DNA from 3 places in the Fusobacterium sp. IOR10 genome. Region 2 is predicted to be linked to each of the others. Evidence: riboswitches for the same ligand, from Rfam matches in the RefSeq annotation. Region 2 holds a riboswitch; each other region holds the start of a gene.

Region 1 (6,067 bases), on a different contig from region 2:
TTACTATTAATAACAGCAAAATCAACATCATCTAAAACCCGAGGTAATTGAGGAGCTTCTAAAGATTTGAATTTTAATTTTTTAGGATTTTTAATAATATCAAATTCTGTAGAATAAAGATTAGTAGGATCTTTTAATGTAATAATTCCATTGTTATGAAGAAGTATTAAAGCTCTTCCTCCATTTGATGGATCATTTGGTATAGCAATTATATCTTTTTTATCAAGTTCAGATAAAGATTTGTGTTTTTTAGAATAAAGAGATATAGGTGTAATTAAAACATCTCCAACTTGGGAAAGCTCTAAATGTCTTTCTTTTTTAAACTTATTTAAATAAGGTACATGTTGGAAAAAGTTAGCATCTAAATCCTTGTTAGCAAGGGCTAAATTAGGTGTAACATATTCATTAAATTCAATTATTTTAAGGTCAATTCCCTTTTCTTTAAGTAAAGGTTTGATGTTTTCTAAAACTTCCCCATGTGGGACAGGGCTAGCTCCAACTTTTAAAATAATATTGGCAAATATAAGCTGAGAGCTAAGAATTGTTAATATTAATAATGATGATAATTTTTTCATATAATTTTCCTCCATTTTAGAATGCTGTTACAATAGCACCTTTATATTTTTTCTTTATAAATTTTTTAACTTTTTTACTTTGTAAAGCTTTCATTAATTTTTTTATTTCAGGTTTATTTAAATCTTCATCTCTAACAGCAACGATATTAGCATAGGGAGAATCTTTTCCTTCAATTAACAATGCATCTTTCTCAGGTGATAAACCAGTTTCAATAACAAAATTTGTATTAATAACAGCAAAATCAACATCATCTAAAACACGAGGTAATTGAGCAGCCTCTAAAGATTTGAATTTTAATTTTTTAGGATTTTTAATAATATCAAATTCTGTAGAATAAAGATTAGTAGGATCTTTTAATGTAATAATTCCTTTGTTATGAAGAAGTATTAAAGCTCTTCCTCCATTTGATGGATCATTTGGTATAGCCACTGTATCTTTTTTATTAAGCTCAGATAAAGATTTATGCTTTTTAGAATAAAGTCCAAGAGGCTCAAGGTGAACATTTCCAGCAGAAGAAAGTTTTAAATTTCTTTCCTTTTTAAACTTATCCAAATAAGGTACATGTTGGAAAAAGTTAGCATCTAAATCTTTGTCAGCAAGGGCTAAATTAGGTGTAACATAATCAGTGAACTCAATTATTTTAAGATCAATCCCTTCTTTAGCTAAATCAGGTTTAATTTCCTGTAATATTTCAGCATGGGGTACAGGTGTAGCACCAACTCTTAAGATAGTGTTTCCAAAAGATAGTTGACTTAGAAGTAATAGGTTAACTCCTGTTAATAATAATTTTTTAAATGTTTTTGTCATAATATTCATCTCCCTTATATATTTATTATCTATTTTTTTTTGTTTTGGCCACAAGATAGTTTCCTAAACTTTGTATTAATTGAACTAAAATAATAATTACAATAACAGCATAAATCATAATATCAACTTTAAATCTTTGATATCCAAATCTTATGGCTAAATCTCCAAGACCTCCAGCTCCTATAGTTCCAGCCATGGCAGAATAACCAATAAGACTAATTATAGTTACAGTAATTCCATGAATAAGATGGGGAAGCGTCTCAGGAATCATAACTTTAAATATTATAGTTAGATTATTTGCTCCCATACTGGAACTAGCTTCAATTAAACCTTTATCAATTTCATTTAAAGCCCCCTCAACGATTCTAGCTACAAATGGTGCAGCAGATATTGAAAGAGGTACAATAGCAGCATTAACTCCTATTGTTGTCCCCACGATTAGTCTAGATAGGGGAAATAAACATATCATTAAAATAATAAAGGGAAAAGATCTAAGAGTATTAATAATAAATTCTAAAATTTGATTTAGTTTTCTTTTTTCCCATATATTTCCTTCCTTTGTAATAACTAGTAGTATTCCTATTGGAAAACCAATAACTAAAGAAAATATAGCTGATAATAATACCATGTATAAAGTTTCCAAAGTAGAATTAAAAATCATATTAAAGACCATTATATATCACCTCCACAATAACTCCTTCTTCCCTTAACCAGTCTATAGCTAATTTTTGTTCATTAAAATCTCCAGAAAGCTCAACGTACAAATGTCCAACTTTCATAGTAGAAAGATTTTCTATGGAACCACCGATTATACTAAAGTCAATGTCAAACTTTTTAATTGCTCTTGAAATAATTGGATCCTTTGAAATTGAACCTAGAAAATTTACTTTAATCAACATACTTCCCTTAGTTTCCATTAAAGAAGCTGTTGATTCTTCATTATTTGGAAGATACGATATAAGTTCCTTGGTAGTTTCTGTTTTAGGATTAGAAAATATATGATGAACTCCTCCAGTTTCCACAATTTCTCCATGGGACATTACAGCAACTTTATTACAAATATCTCTTATAACTTCCATTTGATGGGTTATCATAACTACTGTAAGTTCAAGTTTACTTTGAATATTTCTAATAAGCTCCAAAATTGATTTAGTTGTCTTAGGATCTAGAGCAGAAGTTGCTTCATCTGATAATAAAATTTTAGGATTATTTGCAAGAGCTCTAGCTATTGCTACCCTTTGCTTTTGTCCTCCACTTAGCTGACTAGGATAAGAATCTTTTTTATCAGAAAGTTCAACAAGTTCTAGTAATTCAGTAACTCTTGATTTAATTTTTGATTTTTCTAATTTGGCTATTTCCAAAGAAAAAGCAATATTTTCTGAAACTGTTCTAGATGATAAAAGATTAAAATGTTGAAATATCATTCCTATTTTTTTTCTTTTTTCTAGTAATTCTTTTTTATTTAAAGAAGTAATATCAGTTCCATCAATAATAATTTTTCCACTTGTAGGCTCTTCTAATCTATTTAAAAGTCTAATTAAAGAAGATTTTCCAGCTCCACTTAAACCAATAACACCAAATATGTCACCTCTTTTGATATTTAAACTAACATTTTTAACTGCAATGAAATTATTGGGATAAGTTTTATTAACATTTTGTATACGTATCATGTAGTGCTCCTTTCTTAATTGTATAAATTTTATAAAAAAAAATCTTTAAAACTATATTCATCAAGTTTTAAAGATTGGGTTCAACGATTTTTGGTCATCGCCATCTGTCTGGAATTAGCACCACACTATATTAGCAGGTTGCTGAAACTTCAAAGGGCCAGTCCCTCAGTTTCTCTTGATGGATATTTAGTTGAAATAATAATATACTAATTTCTTTCTTTTGTCAAACATTTTTTTATTTTTTTCTTTTAAAGATATCTTTAAAAGAACGTTTGTTTGCATTTTTCATTTCTCTTTGTTCTCTATGATAATTAGACCAGTTGGGATTAGACCTCATATTTTTTCTAACTTTACTCATATACTTATAAGTTGAAACCATAGATTTAAACTTATAAATGATACTAGATTTAATACTAACTACTGTATCAACAAAACCAACAAAGAATCCCTTGATATTTAAAAGGATAAGTTTAAATCTATTTAATTTATAAATATGAGAACAACTAGGGCATTTATATTTAGCCACTTTATTTCTAACTCTCATTTTCTTTTTACATTTAGGACATTTTATAATTATCTTTTCCATTTTGAGCCTCCAATACTAAATTTAGTTCGTGGTTATATTATAATCTTTATTCCAAGTATAGTCTAGTTATAAAATGCAAAATCAAAAAAATATTGACATTTATCTAAAAAATAGGTACAATAAACTTAAATTAAATTTTAGATTAGAAGGAGAGATTCATGAAAAAATTAGCAATCACAGTAAAATTTCATAACCCCATGGTTCCTAATTAGGATTTGTGTGTGTGATGAAAGTCATAGATATAAGTCCATTTTAAGCTGAAAATTTGGATTTGTATCTAATGTGGAATTGAGCTATGCTAAAGAGAATTTTTCTTTATAAGATAAAGCCATTTAACTGCATTAAGATGCATTAAATGGTTTTTTTATTTTATTTAAAAAATATTAATATAAAGGAGTTGAATTATGAAATTAATTAAAGTCCCCGGGAACTCATATAAAATTAAAAAATGTAAGTAACATTTATTGTAGGTTTAACTAAAAAATGGAGGGGAAAATGATGACAACGGAAACAATGATAACATTTGTAGTATACTTAATATTTTTAGTGGGAGTTGGAATTTATTTCTACAGGAAGACAGAAAGTGCAGAGGATTATTTAATAGGCGGAAGAGGGATGGGTTCTTGGGTAACTGCCCTATCAGCTCAAGCAAGTGATATGAGTGGATGGCTTCTTATGGGTTTACCTGGAGCAGTATACTCAGCAGGAATGTCACAGATATGGGTTGTAATTGGTCTTGGAGTTGGAACTTATCTTAATTGGAAATATGTTGCTCCAAAATTAAGAGTTCAAACAGAAGAAACACAAACAATGACTTTGCCTAATTTTTTAAGTAAAAAATTAGGTGATAAAACAGGAACAATTAGAATATATTCAGCTATTATAGTATTATTCTTTTTTACAATTTATGCAGCTTCAGGTCTTGTTGCTTCTGGGAAATTATTTGAAAGTATTTTAGGAATAGATTATAAGGTTGCTGTTTTCATAGGAGTTGGAACAATAGTTTTCTATACTTTTATGGGAGGATATTTAGCTTGTTGCTGGACAGATTTTTTCCAAGGAAGTCTAATGTTTCTAGCAATACTAATTGTACCAGGATTTGCTTATGTTAAAGGTGGAGGAGTTGCAGAAATACAAATGGCAGCACAAGCTAGAGATATTTCTTTAAATATATTTGAATCTGGAAACATTGGAACACTTGCAATAATTTCTTCTCTTGCTTGGGGACTTGGGTATTTTGGACAACCACATATATTATCAAGATTTATGAGTGTTAAGGGATTAAAAGAATTAACACAAGCTAGAAAAATAGCAATGATATGGGTAGTTATTTCATTAGCAGGGGCTATGGCAATTGGGATAACTGGTATAGCTGTATTTAAAGATGTTAGTCAAATTGGTGGAGATTCTGAAAAAGTATTCATATATATGATTACAAAATTATTTAATCCATGGATTGGTGGAATATTACTTGCAGCAATTCTTTCAGCAATAATGTCAACAATTGATTCTCAGTTATTAGTATCATCTTCAACTTTATCAGAAGATTTTTATAAATTTATAAAAAAAGGTGCAACAGAAAAAGAAATAATGTGGACAGGAAGATTTGGAATAATAGTAATATCAGCAATAGCTACTTTAATGGCTATGAATCCATCAACAAAAATACTAGCAATGGTTTCATATGCATGGGGTGGATTTGGAGGAGTATTTGGTCCTGCAGTTATTGCAACTCTTTATATTAAAAATTTAAATTGGAGAAGTGTTTTTGCAGGAATGTTAGTTGGAACAATAACTTTAATCTTATGGAAAACAGTTGGTTACGGAGCATATTTATATGAACTTGTTCCAGCCTTTGCTATAAATGGAATTGTTATAGGAATAGCTGAAAAATATTTTTTTGGAATAAAATTAGATAGTAAAGCAACTTGTAATTAAAGAAAACAGCTCAATATTTATAAATATTGAGCTGTTTTTTATTATTTTATCCATTCTTTCCATATTTCAGGTTTATATCCTATGGTAACCTTATCTTTTTTCCTTAGAATAGGTGTTTTAAAAAGGATAGGTGATTCTATTAATAATTCCAAAGTATCAAATACATAGTATTTTAAATTACGTTTTTTAAACTCTTTTCCATCTCTATCAAGGAGATCTTCAATGTCAAAATTTTTTGTAATACTCTTTAATTCTCCCTTTGAAATTTCTTTTTCTTTGAGATTGATAAATTGGACATCAATTTTTCTATCTTTGAAAAATCTTATGGCTTTTTTTGTATCATTGCAGCTTTTAACTCCAAATATTTGTATCATAGATTGCTCCTTACATTAATATAATTAATATATTTTACTACAAAAAGACAATTAATTGCAACTAATGAAATATGAAATATAATAAAAATTTGACAGATGTATGATCTTTGTGATAA
Region 2 (6,067 bases):
GATAATTATGACAAATAAAACACTAAAAATTCAAGGAATGACATGTGCTGCTTGTGCAAAAACAGTTGAAAAAGTTAGTAAAAAATTAGAAGGAGTTAATGAGGCAAATGTTAATTTAGCAACAGAAAATTTAAATATTACCTTTGATGAAAATGTATTTTCAGAAGAGAAATTAAAAAAAGCTATAGAAGATGCAGGGTATACAGCTTTAAATGAAAAAGAGGCTCCTTCCTTTGAGGAGAATAAGAGTGAAAAAGAAAAAGAAGTGAAAATTTTCTGGAAAAGATTTATAATATTAGCTATATTTACAATACCTCTTTTGTATATATCCATGGGACATATGTTTGGTCTACCATTACCTGGTTTTTTAAATCCTAATATTAGTCCAATTAATTTTGCTTTATCTCAATTAATATTAACAATACCAGTTGTAATATTGGGATATAAATTTTATACAGTTGGGATTAAAACTCTAGTTAAAGGAAATCCTAATATGGATTCATTGATAGCTATAGGTACTGGTGCAGCATTTCTTTATGGAGTATATGCAGTTTATCAGGTTATAAATGGAAACATTTTTTATGCAAAAAATTTATATTTTGAATCAGCAGCAGTTATTATTACTTTAATTTCTTTAGGGAAATATTTAGAAGCTGTTTCCAAGGGGAAAACTTCAGAAGCAATAAAAAAATTAATAGATTTAGCACCTAAAACAGCTGTAGTTATAAAAAATAATAGAGAAATAATTACTCCAATTGAAGAGGTTAAAGTTGGAGATATAATAATTGTAAAACCAGGAGAAAAGTTCCCAGTTGACGGGGAAATTATAGATGGTCATACTTCAGTTGACGAATCAATGCTTACTGGAGAAAGTATTCCTATAGAAAAAAATGTAGGGGATAATTTAGTAGGAGCAAGTATTAATAAAAATGGATTTATAAAATATAAGGCAACAAAAATAGGAGAAGATACTACTCTTGCTCAAATAATAAAATTAGTTGAAAATGCCCAAGGTTCAAAGGCTCCAATTGCTAATTTAGCAGATATTATAGCAGGATATTTTGTTCCAACAGTTATTGGTTTAGCTCTTCTATCTGGATTAGCTTGGTATTTTATAGGGGGAGAGTCAGTTGAATTTTCATTAACTATATTTATTGCAGTTTTAGTTATAGCCTGTCCTTGTGCTCTTGGGTTAGCAACTCCAACAGCGATAATGGTGGGAACTGGAAAAGGTGCTGAAAATGGAGTTTTAATAAAAAGTGGTGTAGCTTTAGAAAGAGCCCATGAAATAGAAATAGTTATATTTGATAAAACAGGAACTATAACAGAAGGAAAACCTAAATTAACAGATATTATAACCATTGGAAATACAAAGAAGGAAAAATTATTACAATTAATTGCATCAGCAGAAAAGGGATCAGAACATCCCCTTGGAGAAGCGATAGTTAATGACGCAGTGGAAAATGGAGTTGAATTTAAAGAAGTAACTTCCTTTGAAGCTATTCCAGGTCATGGAATTCAAGTTATGATAGATGGAAAGAATATTCTAGCTGGAAATAGAAAACTTATGCTAGATAAAAAGATTGATTTGGAACAACTAGATGACATTGCTGATAGACTAGCTACAGAGGGTAAAACTCCAATGTATATAGCTATTGATTTTAAAGCTGCAGGTATAATTGCAGTGGCAGATACAGTTAAAAAAAATAGTAAGAGAGCAATAGAAAAGCTTCATGAAATGGGAATTAAAGTGGCAATGATAACAGGAGATAATAAAAAAACAGCAGAGGCTATTGGAAAGCAAGTGAATATAGATACAATTCTTGCAGAAGTTCTTCCAGAGGATAAGTCAAAGGCTGTTAAAAAATTTCAAGAAAATAATAAAAAAGTGGCAATGGTTGGAGATGGAATTAATGATGCCCCAGCTTTGGCACAGGCAGATATTGGAATAGCAATTGGAAGTGGTACAGATGTAGCCATTGAGTCAGCAGATATCGTTCTTATGAAAAGTGATTTAATGGATGTTCCTACAGCTATTTTACTTAGTAGAAGTACTATTAAAAATATTAAACAAAATTTATTTTGGGCATTTGGTTATAACGTTTTAGGAATTCCAATTGCAATGGGAGTATTACATTTATTTGGAGGACCATTATTAAATCCAATGATAGCAGGTACTGCTATGAGTTTTAGTTCTGTATCTGTTGTAACTAATGCACTTAGATTAAAAAGATTTAAAATAGGAGGAGATATTATGAAAAAAGAAATATTAATAGAAGGAATGAGCTGTATGCATTGTGTTAAACATGTTACAGATGCATTAAATGGAATCTCAGGAGTAACAGATGTGTCTGTTAATTTAGAAAGTAAAATGGCAACATTTAATGCTTTAGATAATGTGAAAGATGAAACTTTAAAAGCTACTATTGAAGAAGCTGGATATAAAGTTATTAAAATAAATTAACAGAAAATGAAAAAAAGCTTTACAAAAGAGCATTTACGGGCTATAACCATAGTAATACTTAAGATAATTTATTAGGAGGATGGTTATGACAAAAAAAGAGTTTGTAGTGGATATTGCTGAAAAGGGCGAAATAGCAAAAAAAGATGCAGAAAAGTTTGTAAATTTATTTTTGGATACTGTAACTGATAATTTAGAAAAAGGAAATTCAGTAGGTTTTGTTGGTTGGGGTAAATGGGAAGTAACAGAAAGATCAGCAAGAGAAGTTAGAAACCCTCAAACAGGTGAAAAAATGCAAGTAAAAGCAAAAAAAGTTGTTAAATTTAGAGTAGGAAAATCTCTAGAAGAAAAAGTTGCAAAATCAAAAACAAAAAAGAAATCAAAGTAAAAAATAATTATACTGTAAACAATAAAAAAGATGAATTCTATAAATATAGGATTCATCTTTTTTTATTTATATCTAAAATTATGCATTGAGTAAAACAATATAATAATTTAAATATCCTGCAAAACTTAACCAAATAATATAAGGTATTTGTAAAATACCTGCAAATTTATTTAATCTAAAGAAATTAAAAGTCATCCATATAACAGCTAATAAAAGGAACATGTGTAAATAAAAACCAGGAACAATTAAATGAAATTTAAAAAACACAAATGGCCATATAAAATTAGAAGTTAATTGAATATAAAAACTAGTTACAGCTAATTTATGATTTCTTTTTTCAAGAATTAAATAAAGGCCTATTCCCATAAAAGTATAAAGGAAAGTCCACACTAGTGGAAATACAAATGAAGGGGGAGCAAAGTCAGGAAGCACAAGTTTTTCATATAACTCCACTGAATTTTGATTAAAGAATCCTGAAATACCTCCAAAAAGAGTGGGTATTAATAGGCATAAAATAAATTTAGATAGCTTAAAATTTTTCATAAAAATCCTCCTTAAATCAAAATAATATCTATATATGTATTATACATCAAGAAAGTCATATTACAAAATTAATTGTAAAGAATTGACTTTGATAATTCATTGTGATAGAATGTTTTAAATTAAATACCATATAGAGAAGTTGAGGGACAGGCCCGAAGAGACTTCAGCAACCTACTTTGAAAGAAGTGTGGTGCTAATTCCTGATAGATGGCGAATATATCATATGAGACTCCTCACATCTATCAAAAGATGTGAGGATTTTTTATTATAAGGGAGAGAAAAGATGAAAATAAAAGAAATATTTGAGAAAAAAAAGACAACTATATCCTTTGAAGTTTTTCCACCAAATAAATATTATTCTTTGGAAGAAGTTTACTCTGTTATAGATAAATTATCAGAACTTGGTCCAGATTTTATAAGTGTAACTTATGGAGCTAATGGATCAGGAATGAGAAAAACAGCAGAAATTGCAGAAAAAATTCAAAGTAAAAATATTTGTTCATTGGCACATTTAACTTGTATAGGAGCAAGCAAAAAAGAAATTGAACATGTATTAAAAGACTTTGAAAAATATAATATTGAAAATATTTTAGCTTTAAGAGGAGATCCTCCAAAGGAATATTTAAATTTAGATAAGGGAGATTTTAAATATGCAAGTGATTTAGTTGATTTTTTAAAGTTAAAGGATAAATATTGTATTGGAGGAGCAGTTTATTCAGAAACTCATCAAGAAAATAATGATTTGTTGGACTTATTTAATTTAAAGAAGAAAGTTGAATCAGGAACAGATTTTTTAATTTCACAAATGTTTTTTGACAATAATAATTTCTTTGAATTTTTAGAAAAATTAAAGAAGTTGGAAATTAATATTCCAGTTATAGCAGGTATAATACCAATTACAAATAGTAAGCAAATAAAAAAAATAACATCTCTTTGTGGAGCGAAAATTCCTCCAAAACTTCAAAGAATATTAGATAAGTATGAGGACAATCCAGAGGCTTTAAAGGAAGCTGGAATTGGGTATGCAACAGAACAAATAATTGAACTAATTGCTTCAGATGTTAAGGGAGTTCATATATACACAATGAATAAGCCTGAAATTGCCAAGAAAATAATGGAAAATATTGCTAGAATAAGAGAAACATTTTAGGAGGTAATTATGTTTGATAAATTAAAAAATAAAATACTAGTTCTTGATGGGGCAACAGGGACAGAAATACAAAACTATAATTTAACAGAGGAAGATTTCAAAGGAGAAGCATTTAAAAATCACAAAACATTTTTAAAAGGTTGCAATGAAATTTTAAATATAACAAACCCTAGTATTATTAAAGATATTCATTTTAAATACATGGAAGCTGGGGCAGACATAATAGAGACAAATTCTTTTAATGCAAATAGAATTTCATTAGGGGAATATAATCTTCAAGAAAAAGCATATGAAATAGCAAAGAAAAGCGCTGCTTTAGCAAAGGAAGCAACAACAAAATTTTTTGAAAAATACAAGAAAAAAATATTTATAGCAGGGTCAATAGGCCCAACAAGTAAAAGTCTTTCAATACCTGTTGGAAATATTCCATACGAAAGAAGCTTAACTTTTGATTATTTAAAAGAAATCTATTATGAGCAAATTTTAGGACTTGTTAATGGGGGGATAGATATAGTTTTAATAGAAACTATTTTCGATGGACTTAATGCAAAGGCAGCTCTTTTAGCTGCAGAGGAAGTATTTGCATACAAAAATATAAATTTACCAATTATGATTTCAATGACTGTTAATAAACAAGGAAAATTATTATCAGGACAAAGCATGGAGTCTTTAGCAGTGGCCCTTGATAGAAAATCAATTATATCCTTTGGTTTAAATTGTTCTTTTGGTGCAAAGGATTTAATTCCTCTTATAAAGAAATTAGGAAAATTTGTAGATAAACCTATTTCATTATATCCAAATGCAGGTCTTCCAAATGAAGAGGGAAAATACAATGAAACTCCTCAAATAACAGTATCTTATCTAAGAGAACTTATTGATGGGAAGCATTTAAATATTGTAGGTGGATGTTGTGGAACTAGCTTTGAACACATTAAAGAAATAGTTTCTGCCACAAAGAATAAAGAGCCAAGAAAGTTTAATCTAGAAAAAAAACATAATTATATTTTATCTGGAAATGAAATTTATGATTTTAAAGGTAAGTTTTCTCCAGTTGGAGAAAGAAACAATGTTGCAGGTTCTAAACTTTTCAAAAGATTAATAGAGGAAGAAAATTATATAAAAGCATTGGAGATAGCTAGAAATCAAATAAAAAATGGAGCAAATATTTTGGATATTAATTTAGATGATGGATTACTTGACTCTTCCCTTGAAATGGAAAAGTATTTAAAGGTTTTACAAAATGATCCCTTAGTTTCCAAATATCCATTAATGATTGATTCTTCAGAGTTTAAAACCATTGAGATAGCCCTTAAGAGTACTGCTGGAAAATCCATTATCAATTCCATTAGTTTAAAAGAAGGGGAAGAAAAATTTATAGAAAAAGCTTTGATTATAAAAAAATATGGAGCCTCTGTTGTAGCTATGGCTTTTGATGAAAAAGGTCAAGGGGTTAATTTTGAAAGAAAAATTGAAATAATAGAAAGGGAGTATAAAATATTAAAAAGATTAGGATTTGAAGATTCAG
Region 3 (6,067 bases), on a different contig from region 2:
AATTACTTCAATGGGTAAAACCTTTGGAAAAAGCAAGTGATGAAGCTGAGTATGTAAATATAGACTTTGAAAAGGGTGTTCCAGTAGCTTTAAATGGTGAAAAAATGAAGGGTCTTAAAATACTTGAAACATTAAATAAATTAGGTGCAAAACATGGGGTTGGAGTTATAGATTTAGTTGAAAACAGACTAGTTGGAATGAAATCCCGTGGAGTATATGAAACTCCAGCAGGAACTATATTATATTTTGCCCATGAAGAACTAGAAAGACTATGTGTTGATAGAGATACAATTCAAGCTAAGGAAAAATTATCAAATGATATGGCTAAATTAATTTATAATGGTCAATGGTTTACAAAATATAGAAAATCAATATCAGCCTTTGTTGATGAAACACAAGAATTTGTAACTGGAACAGTTAAATTAAAATTATATAAAGGAAATATTATTTTACAAGGATTAGAATCAGATTGTTCTTTATATTCAGAAGATTTCTCAACTTTTGATGAGGATGAAGTATATAATCAAAAGGACGCAGCTGGATTTATCAATCTATTTGGTCTACCTATAAAAATAGAGGCTCTATTAAGAGGAAAAAAATAGGTGACTTCTCCTAGCACTTTGTGATAGAATTGTCGGTAATATAAAAAAGTTAGGAGAGTGACATATATGCCGATAAAAATATTTAAAGATTTGCCAGCTAAAGAAGTTTTAAAGGATGAAAATATTTTTGTGATGGATAATATAAGAGCAAAAACACAAGATATTAGACCTTTGGAAATTGCTATTTTAAATTTAATGCCAACTAAGGAAAAAACAGAGGAGCAATTATTAAGATTACTTAGTAATACTCCTCTACAAATAAATATAACTCTTCTTACTATGGAAAGCTATAGATCCAAAAATACTTCTAGAAAACATTTAGAGTCCTTTTATAAATTTTTCAGTGAAGTAAAGGATAAAAAGTTTGATGGGCTTATAATCACAGGGGCACCTGTGGAAAAGCTAGATTATGAAGAGGTTATGTACTGGAAAGAATTAAGTGAAATAATGAAGTGGTCAAAGACCAATGTATATTCAACATTTCATATATGTTGGGGAGCTCAAGCAGGGCTTTACTACAACTATGGAATAAACAAGAGACTTTTAGATAAAAAATTAAATGGGATTTTTAAACACACTATTGTAGATGATAAAATTCCTTTGGTGAGAGGTTTTGATCATGAATTTTTAGTACCCCATTCTAGAAATACAACTGTTGATATTGAAAGTTTTCAAAATGTTGATAATTTAGTGGTTTTATCAACTTCAAAGGAAGCAGGGGTGTATTTAGCAATGTCAAAGGATGGAAGGCAGATATTTGTATCTGGACATTCTGAATATGACGCAGATACTTTGAAAAATGAATATTTAAGGGATGTGGAAAAGGGTGAAAATCCTGAGCTTCCATTAAATTATTTTCCTGAAAATGATGTAACTAGGGAACCAATTTCAACGTGGAAATCCCACTCATATTTACTATATTCAAACTGGCTAAATTATTATGTATATCAAAGAACACCATTTAATATATGTGATATTTAAATGATAGCTATAGTATCTTGAATTATAGGAATAGTAGTGATATAATGGGGCTAGACTGAAAGAAGGTCTCATTTATAAAGTCACATGGGAGGAAAGCTGTGGAAGAAGTTAAAAATCACAAAAGAAAAGTTGGGCTACCCCCAGGAACTATTTTATATACAGGAAAAGAAGAAAGCAAATGTGATGTTAAGGTGGATGTATATTCCTTTGATGACAAGGGAATTGAAAAAAAATCTTTAAATTATTCAGATGACATTAGCTTTATAAAAACTAATAATAAATTTAATTGGGTAAATATAACAGGTGTTCACAATGTGGAGATTATAGAAAAAGTAGGGGAACTTTTTAACATTGACAGTTTAATCCTTGAGGATTTGGCAAATGTTAATCAAATGGTAAAAATTGAAGACAGGGGATCTTACTTATTCATTGTTTTAAAATCCATTGAAATGGTAGAAAGAAAAATAATTTATGACCAAGTTTCTTTTATTTTAGTAGGGAAGGTTTTAATTACCTTTCAAGAAAATTCCAAGGATATATTTGCTTCAATAAAAAAAAGATTGGAAACACCTAATTCTAAAATTGTAAAAAGAGGTATTAGATATCTTTCTTATGCTATAATAGATAACTTATTTGATAATTATTTTGAAATAATTGATTCTATAAATGGCAAGGTAGGTACTATGGAATACAATATTTTAAAGAAATTTAAAGAGGAGTATTTAGAAGAAATACTGTATCTAAAAAGAGAAGCCCTTGGTTTAAAGAAGATAACCTATTCAATGAGGGAGATAAATCTCAAGTTCTTTAATGAAGAGGTTTTAAATTATTTTGGAAAGGATTTGAAAAATTATTTTAGGGATTTATATGACCATATTACAAGTATATGTTCTTCTGTGGACAGTTTAACTTCTGATTCTTCAGAACTTTTACAAATATACTACACAACTGTTAATAATAATATGAACAGTGTTATGAAAATCCTTACAATTATTTCAACAATATTCATTCCCCTTAGTTTTTTAACAGGGTTATATGGAATGAACTTTAAACATATGCCTGAGCTAGAAAATCCAAATGGATATTTTTACACTTTAGGTGTTATGCTATTAATAATAGTGATTATGATAATTTATTTTAAAAAGAAAAAATGGTGGTAGTCGTACTAGAATCTAGTACGACTTTTATATATATATTATAAATTTTTTAATGCAGTTTCTAAATCTTCAATAATATCTTCTATGTCTTCAAGACCAACAGACAGTCTAACTAGCCCCTCATCAAGTCCAGCAGCCTTAAGCTCTTCCTTAGTGTATGGAGAGTGAGTCATTGAAGCAGGATGCTCAATTAATGTTTCAGTACATCCAAGACTAACAGCAAGGGTACAAAGTTCAACTGTATTTAAAAGCTTTTTACCAGCTTCAAATCCCCCTTGTAATTCAAAGGCTAGAGTTCCACCAAAGTTTATCATTTGTTTTTTAGCAATTTCATATCCCTTGTGAGATTCAAGACCAGGATAGTATACTTTTTTTATTTTAGGATGACCTTCTAAAAATCTAGCAACCTTTAGAGCACTTTCACAATGTCTTTCCATTCTAACTTGGAAAGTTTTTAAACCTCTGATTATTAAACTAGCCTCTGCAGGTGCTAAAACTGCACCAGTCATATCCTTTATTCCAACAAATCTAATTTGATCTAAATCTTCTTTTTTCCCAAGAACAAAACCTGCAAGTAAGTCTCCGTGACCATTAATATATTTTGTAGCTGAGTGAACAACTATGTCTGCACCTAAATCCAAAGGTTTTGACAATATGGAGATGCAAAGGTATTATCAACTATTAATTTAATATTTTCATAATTTTTAGCTATTTTACCAATAGCTTCAATGTCAACTATTTTTAAATTTGGGTTTGTTGGAGTTTCTAAATATATTATTTTAGTATTAGGTTTAATAGCATCTTTAACAGCTTGTAAATCAGATGTATCTATAAAACTAACTTCAACACCAAATCTAGAAATACCTGCATTTAAAAAGGCAAAGGCACATCCATATAGAGTTTTATCAGTAACTATATGATCTCCACTTTTAAGGAAAGTCCAAAATGTAGAACTGATTGCTCCCATTCCAGAGGCAGTACCAAGACCAGCTTCAGCATTTTCAAGTAGAGCTAATTTTTCTTCCACAACACTAACTGTAGGATTACCTAATCTACCGTAAATATACCCATCTTCTTCTAGGGCAAATCTTCTTCCCCCTTGTTCAGCAGAATCAAATATAAAAGTTGAACTTTGGAATATAGGTGTAGTTAGGGCTCCAAAGGCATTTTTTTTGCTTCCTCCATGTATTGATATTGTTCCAATTCCCTTGTTTTTTAAATTTGTCATAAGTTTCCTCCTAAATAAAAAAAGGCTCTATTACCATCCATCAAGTAATAGAGCCACTATATTAAAATTAGTGATTTTCATCTATCTGGAATTAGCACCACATATAAAATAGGTTGCTGAAACATCATCGGGCCAGTCCCTCAGTTTCTCTTGATGGATATTTAATTTCACTTATGATACAACAAATGAAAAAATTTGTCAATAAATTAAATAATTTTAATTTAGAAAATATAGCTAAATCCAGCATAGAATGATCTTTTTTCTTGAGGGATAACATAGGTATAGCTACCGCTACCACTAACATATCCAAAATATTCTTCATTAAACAAATTATTTATTCCCCCATAAATACTCATCCCATTTGGATGATTATATTTTAAGGATAGATCAACAACAGTATTTGATTTAACAATTCCATCTTCACTGCTAGTTTCCTTTGTAAAATTATTATAAGAACCTGTATATTTCCAAGTAAGACCTCCAGAGAAATTATCTGTGAAATTATAATTACCACTTAACATAATATTATGTTTTGGAACTTTTTTAAGTCCAGAATCAACTAGGGAAACTTCCCCTTTAAGCTCTTTTCCTTTATTGTTGTAATCTGATTTTCCCATTAAATAAGTATAACTTTCTTCAAAGGAAAATTTTCCAATTTTTTGACTAAGGGATGTTTCTAGCCCATATCTATGAGTTTTGTATAAATTGTCAGTTATCATATTTAAATGACCATTTGAAAAATGATAGAATCTATCCATTTGGTTATCAGTTTCATTATAGAAAAGTGTTAAATTAAAGGCAGAACCTAAAACATAGTCCCTTAATCCAACTTCATAAATATCAAAAATTTCATCCTCTGCATTTGTAAGTACAGTTGCTTTTTCACCATTTATATAGACCCTATCTGTTATTTCCATTCCATCTGGTCCAGTGAAACCTCTTTCATACCTAGCATAAATTTTACCAGTATCTCTATAGTTATATCCAGCAGATAGTTCATAGTTCCAGTTGTCCCTATGACTAGTTCCATTTAGAACTCCCCAACCACCAGCAGCTTTTTTAAAGGTACTCCAATCTGTTCTATCAAACCTAGCTCCTTGGGTAAATTCTAAATTTTTGTATTTGAAAATATTTAAGAAATAAAGGGCCTTAACATATCTTTCATAATCAAAATTTAATTGGTCAGCTTTGTAAGTGTCATTTCCATCTTTGTTAACTATGTATCCATATTTATCAACACTTTCCCCAGCACTAATATCAGGAACATCTCCACTGCTAACTTTTCTAGATGTAATATCGTCATAATTAATACTTGCATTTTGTTTGAAATAGTCTAAACCAAATAATATATTATTTTTTTCAGTGTACTTGTAGTTTAGTTTAGCCTTTATTCCATCAGTTTTTTGCTCAATTTTCTGATCACTTTCATATTCATAGGGATTATTTTTAAAATATCCCTCATTGTGAAAGGCATCAACTGATAAGTCAAGGTTATCACTAATATTTAAAGAATAACTTCCCTTCCAATTTTCCTCTAACCTATCAGCAATATTATATCCACTGATTCTTTTCTTTATTTTTTCCTTATTTTCATCAATTCCAACTGTAACTAGGCTAGTATCAGGGCGATAGTCTCTACCATAATTTTTAAGATTTCCACTTTTAACTGTTTTAATAAACTTCCCATCTTCCTCAAAACGGCTATATTTTAAGGCTACAGCTTGTTTATCACTTATTTTATAGTTAAAGCCTCCAGAAAAATATTCAGTGTTGTCAAAGGTATCTACAAAATACCAATCCTTTTCACTTTTAGAATAGTTTAATTGAACTGTTAAATTATCATTTATTTTTTCCCCAATATTAGCATAATATCTTTTTTCTTGGTCTATGGTAAATTCATAACCAACTTTGTTTTTAGGCTTTTCCATGGATTTTAAATTAGTTGTAATATTGATAACTCCCCCAACAGTACCATTACCATAAAGAACAGAACCTCCTCCAGGGATAACTTCAATTTTTTCAATTTGTTCCACAGGAACAATATCATAATTAGCTGTATAAGGATGATTTAATAAAAGAGTAATAGGGGCGCCATCAAC

What was found. A riboswitch is a leader RNA that binds a small molecule or an ion and turns the genes downstream of it on or off. The one in region 2 is predicted to bind S-adenosylmethionine.
Region 1: linked by a shared signal. The riboswitch ahead of GIL12_RS09445 (methionine ABC transporter ATP-binding protein) and the one ahead of metF (methylenetetrahydrofolate reductase [NAD(P)H]) in region 2 are both predicted to bind S-adenosylmethionine.
Region 3: linked by a shared signal. The riboswitch ahead of megL (methionine gamma-lyase) and the one ahead of metF (methylenetetrahydrofolate reductase [NAD(P)H]) in region 2 are both predicted to bind S-adenosylmethionine.

The regions. Positions count from the first base shown of each region.
Region 1 covers NZ_WJWY01000045.1:361-6,427, forward strand. The annotation lists gene GIL12_RS09430 (MetQ/NlpA family ABC transporter substrate-binding protein) at 1-575, opposite strand, end outside; gene GIL12_RS09435 (MetQ/NlpA family ABC transporter substrate-binding protein) at 592-1,383, opposite strand; gene GIL12_RS09440 (methionine ABC transporter permease) at 1,409-2,056, opposite strand; gene GIL12_RS09445 (methionine ABC transporter ATP-binding protein) at 2,046-3,053, opposite strand; SAM riboswitch class I at 3,151-3,238, opposite strand; gene GIL12_RS09450 (hypothetical protein) at 3,289-3,639, opposite strand; gene putP (sodium/proline symporter PutP) at 4,135-5,577, shown strand; gene GIL12_RS09460 (arsenate reductase family protein) at 5,619-5,951, opposite strand.
Region 2 covers NZ_WJWY01000012.1:10,254-16,320, forward strand. The annotation lists gene GIL12_RS04870 (heavy metal translocating P-type ATPase) at 8-2,464, shown strand; gene GIL12_RS04875 (HU family DNA-binding protein) at 2,550-2,849, shown strand; gene GIL12_RS04880 (TspO/MBR family protein) at 2,928-3,392, opposite strand; SAM riboswitch class I at 3,516-3,622, shown strand; gene metF (methylenetetrahydrofolate reductase [NAD(P)H]) at 3,676-4,542, shown strand; gene GIL12_RS04890 (homocysteine S-methyltransferase family protein) at 4,552-6,067, shown strand, end outside.
Region 3 covers NZ_WJWY01000008.1:70,806-76,872, reverse strand. The annotation lists gene GIL12_RS03575 (argininosuccinate synthase) at 1-602, shown strand, start outside; gene metA (homoserine O-succinyltransferase) at 669-1,583, shown strand; gene corA (magnesium/cobalt transporter CorA) at 1,682-2,743, shown strand; partial or broken gene megL (methionine gamma-lyase) at 2,779-3,968, opposite strand; SAM riboswitch class I at 4,043-4,128, opposite strand; gene GIL12_RS03555 (TonB-dependent receptor) at 4,190-6,067, opposite strand, start outside.